One region of the Alkalihalobacillus sp. R86527 genome, then DNA from elsewhere that is predicted to be linked to it. Evidence: a T-box and tRNA genes for the amino acid it is inferred to sense, from the RefSeq annotation. Region 1 holds a T-box; the other holds one or more tRNA genes.
What was found. A T-box is a leader RNA that pairs with one kind of tRNA and senses whether it is charged. The one in region 1 lies ahead of SJY16_RS06495 (valine--tRNA ligase), so its partner is inferred to be a tRNA-Val.

Region 1 (2,460 bases):
ACGATCTGATTCCTGAAAACTATGAAAAATATGGAAAAGTATTGAAGGTCACAACCAACCAGGGCACGTTCGCTCTTAAAGATACTAGGTTGTCCAGAGAACGAATGGATTGGATGCTGTATTTAGAGAACTATTTCAAAGAATTGCAATTCAATGGTTTTGTTCCAATCGTCAAAACAAAGTATGGCGATACTTTTGTGGTTGTGGAAGATCGCGCGATGTATTTGTCTCCATGGATCGAAGAAGGGAGTGTAAGCCCTCCTTTAAAAGAAGGACAAATGATTCAAAGCCTGGCAGAGTTACACGGCTACTCAGTGAAAGATCACGCTTTCTCTGAAGAATCGATTAAGCAATTCTATGATAGAATGGTTGTCTTAAGAGAAAGTCGGCAGTTTGAAATGGAGAAATACGTTAACGAAATTGAAAAGCGCATCTATCTTTCCCCATTTGAGCTGACATTTGCTACTCATTTCCATCAACTAATGAAGAATTGTGATCTGTCAAAGTCACGATTAGATTACTGGTTTGAACAAACAAACGAGTCAAAGAGGTACAGAACGGTGTTTTGCCATGGGAAGTGTTCAGCATCACATTTCATTGCTGGAGGAGAGCGAGGGTATTTCATAAACTTTGAACGATCTTCCATGGACTCTCCGGTAAGGGATCTTACGTATCTGATTCGTGCATCCGTTTCTCCGTTTCAGTATAATCCAGAAATATTAGTCTCGAACATGTCTCGCTACGAAAGTCAGTTTGCTCTTTATGAAGAGGAAAAGGATTTACTTGCTAGTTATTTATATTTTCCAGAATCGCTGTTTAACAGTGTGACGCATTTTACTAGTAACCAACGAAATTGGTCCCATATGAAGCATGTCCGTCATTTTACGAAAAAAATAGAAGTGATGAACGGAATTACTACCACTCTGCAACACATGAGAGCTTAAATCCATTCAAAATAGAAACACACTTCTAATGCGACTAGGATAATTAAAATGAGCACATCTACTGAAGTTGGAAATAGAATCGTTCTGATCACTTGGAAGAAGATAAATGGTGGAACAAATTGGGCCAGTATGTCTCTGAATTTATATAAGGATGGCGGTAGCTGATAGCGGTTGAGTCCTCCAAATCGTTTTTTCATGTATATGTCCCCTTCACAGTACTATCGATACCATCAGCGTATGTATGGACAGTAGTTTGGGTGATTAAGTAAAAAAGAAAGTGGTTATGATAATAAAAAGGGCTAATAGTATCTTGACGGTTTTTTATACACAAGGTAAACTTATGAATACAAATAGTCGACAGGCAACGATAGGGAGTAGTAAAGTGTGAACCCTTCAGAGAGAGAAATCATTTGCTGAGAGATTTCTTAGGAACGTAACATTTGAAGTCGCCCTGGAGCTGTTTCTCTGAAATAGTAGTAGGAGAAGCCGGTGAATCCGTTATTCAATGAAGCGTACAGCTTCTATCTTTTTTCTGGAGCTGTAAATAAAGGTGGTACCGCGAAACTTCTTTCGTCCTTTTTACTAAGGATGGGAGAAGTTTTTTTGTTTGCTATCGACTTATTGATTGGAAAGGATGGATAGTAATGGCTAATAAAGAGCTAACGATGCCAACGAAGTATGATCCACAGGCAACAGAACAGAAATGGTACCCGTATTGGGTAGATGGAAAGTTTTTTGAAGCAACAGGAGATAAGAATAAAACTCCATACACGATTGTTATTCCTCCTCCTAACGTTACAGGTAAGCTACACCTTGGTCATGCATGGGATACAACACTTCAAGATATCCTCTCCCGTTTTAAACGGATGCAAGGATACGATGTTCTGTGGTTACCAGGAATGGACCATGCAGGTATTGCCACTCAGGCAAAAGTAGAAGGAAAACTACGTGAGGAAGGTACTTCTCGTTATGATCTAGGAAGAGAGAAATTCCTTGAAAAATCTTGGGAGTGGAAAGAAGAATATGCTGATTTCATCCGTAGTCAGTGGGCAAAGCTTGGCCTATCCCTCGATTACTCCAGAGAGCGCTTTACACTTGATAATGGCTTATCAAGCGCTGTTCGTGAGGTATTTGTAAAGCTTTATGAAAAAGGCCTCATCTACAGAGGCGAGTATATCATCAACTGGGATCCTCAAACGAAAACAGCTCTCTCTGATATCGAAGTCATTCACCAGGAAGTAACGGGTCACTTTTACCATATGCGTTACCCGCTAGCTGACGGTTCAGGACATATCGAGATTGCTACCACGCGTCCTGAAACAATGCTTGGAGATACAGGGATCGCCGTTCACCCTGAAGATGAGCGGTATAAGCATCTGATCGGAAAGAAAGCAATTCTTCCAATCGTTGGGCGTGAGATTGAAATCGTAGCCGATGATTATGTTGATATGGAGTTTGGATCTGGTGCAGTAAAGATTACGCCTGCTCATGATCCAAATGACTTTGAAATTGGTAA
Region 2 (2,460 bases), 1.1 Mb from region 1:
TCCTTTAGAGACAAGTGCACACACACACGCGACCCCTCCCATCGATCATAAAGTGCAGCTCATCTCCTGGAAAGAAGTAGAGAAAATCATTCCTAGAGATGCCATCTTTTCAATTAGAGATGTGGAGACAAGTAAGTCATTTAACGTACAGCGCAGAGCAGGAAGTGATCATGCGGATGTACAACCATTAACGAATAAAGATACGAAAATCATGAAGTCGATTTATCGAAAATGGAGCTGGAAACGTCGGGCAGTCATCGTTTCCATCGATGGACAGTTTATCGCTGCCTCGATGAACGGGATGCCTCATGGTGCGGGAGCATTGCAGAACGGGTTTAACGGTCATTTTTGCTTACACTTCTTAAATAGTTCAACTCACCGCTCATCTGAACCTGACCCCGCGCACCATCTCATGGTATTAAAAGCTGCAGGTAAAATTGATGATTATTTAGGAAAGAAAACGCCTGAAGAAATCGTAGATGTTGTGATGATTGCAATAAACAATACGGATCAAACGATGTTAGAAAAAGTAGTTACAAATGACTCACAAAAAAGCATGAATAAACTTTCTAAGATGTACGTGACTAATTGGAAAATACAATCCTCAGAAAAAGATGAGAAAAACCCGTTTGTTCGTCATATCCAAACGAAACTAGAGATCTACATTTCAGAAGCTGGAACCATCACAACCGTTCAATCGCTCGAAGCAAAAAGAGATCCTCTCACGAGTAAGTGGAAGATCGATACAAAACCATTACTCAAGATCATTGATTAGAAAGGAGCATGCGAAAATGGATCGTTATGAAAAAGCATATGAAATTTATCGGCAAGAACGGTTAAATGAAAGTTCGCACCCTGAGACATATATTTCAGCAGTAAGGAAAAATGAAGACGGTGACCTTATTGCCTTTAAGACAAACACTGGTGAAGAATTAGACTATCTCCAAGCATTAGAAGCAGCTAAAAACGGAAAGTTAAGTGGCGTCGATATCTTTCAAAAGTATGGACGAGACATTATAAGAAGCGAGCCTGATGGTATAAAGGAAAACAACTTTGACCACCTGCCAGAATTTTAGAGGAAAAAAGCGCGACCTTTGTAAGGTCGCGCTTGGTCGTTTATGTATGGTGATCCGTACTGGATTTGAACCAGTGACCCCTTGCCTGTCAAGCAAGTGCTCTCCCGCTGAGCTAACGGATCAATTCGTAATGGAACATTTAATAATATACATGAATGATTAAAGAACTGTCAATACTTTCCGCGGAAAGTGTTTAGGAGTCTCATGCCACATGAGACTCCTACCTTATTAACCGATTCGTTCCTCTTTATCTCTTTTCTCACGTTCTTCTTCATCTAATGCTTCTTCACGGTCACGCAGTCTATGAGCCAAACGACTTGATGCATTCGATGCGATGCTCGCAATGAGATCATCTAGAAACGTATGAACGCCATTTCCGGATTTCGTATCAAGCTTCTCGATGATCCCAATCTTTTGTTTATCGAGATGACCATACGTTGTAACAGCTATGCTTCCGTAACCAAATACGGCTCCAAGTGCAATCGTTTCGTCTACTCCAAACAATCCTTCATCCATTTCAACAATTGACTGTAATGGCTCTGAAAGCTTACCCTGTTCAGCTAGCTTATCGAGCTCGATTCCAACTAGAACAGCATGCTGGATTTCACGTTTCGTGAGAACGGCCTCTACACTTTCTGTACAATCCTCCATCGATAGATCATCGACATAAGGAGATTGCATCTGAAAAACAATATCAGCAATGTCCTGAATCGTTACACCACGTTCTTTTATTAATGCTCTTGTTGCCGCTTCTACTTCTCGACTATGTATCCTTTTCTTCATGTTAGTTCTCCTCTCTATGACCCCAAAAAGCAAGTATGTTAGAATCATTATATCACTTTGAAAAATTGGAATGTCAACTAAACGAACTTTCCCAACTACACAGGAGGCTTTGAAATGAATAGAGGCACATACCAGGACACTTCACTTTATAGCGAATATTTGCAAGAAGAGATTCCACTTCAAATTTATTTGCCATACAATTATTCTCCGCTTTATAAATATTCGTTTTTAATTGCGAATGATGGTAGCGATTACTTCAAGCTAGGACGTCTAGGACGTACGGCTGATGAACTAATTGAAAACGACGAGATCGAAGAGTTGATCATTGTAGGAATTCCTTACAAAAGCGTCGAAGACAGAAGAAGGAAATACCATCCCGAGGGAGAACAAAGCGAGGCTTATTTACGCTTTCTCGTTAATGAACTCGTTCCATTTCTCGATGAAGAATACGCAACGTTCCATTTAGGTTATGGTCGTGCGTTAATTGGAGACTCACTCGCTGCTACGGTTGCGCTTCGTGCAGGCCTTGAGTATCCGAGAACGTTTGGAAAAGCCATTCTGCACTCTCCATATGTAGATGATGACTTGAAGGAGAAAGTAC

Region 2: it has a tRNA-Val gene. The T-box ahead of SJY16_RS06495 (valine--tRNA ligase) is inferred to sense a tRNA for this amino acid. The anticodon was not compared.

The regions. Positions count from the first base shown of each region.
Region 1 is NZ_JAXHBW010000001.1:1,290,358-1,292,817, forward strand. It holds gene SJY16_RS06485 (phosphotransferase) at 1-944, shown strand, start outside; gene SJY16_RS06490 (hypothetical protein) at 941-1,141, opposite strand; T-box leader at 1,300-1,525, shown strand; gene SJY16_RS06495 (valine--tRNA ligase) at 1,589-2,460, shown strand, end outside.
Region 2 is NZ_JAXHBW010000001.1:2,380,038-2,382,497, forward strand. It holds gene SJY16_RS12150 (hypothetical protein) at 1-775, shown strand, start outside; gene SJY16_RS12155 (DUF3892 domain-containing protein) at 792-1,076, shown strand; tRNA gene SJY16_RS12160 (tRNA-Val) at 1,124-1,198, opposite strand; gene SJY16_RS12165 (phosphatidylglycerophosphatase A family protein) at 1,305-1,859, opposite strand; gene SJY16_RS12170 (alpha/beta hydrolase) at 1,974-2,460, shown strand, end outside.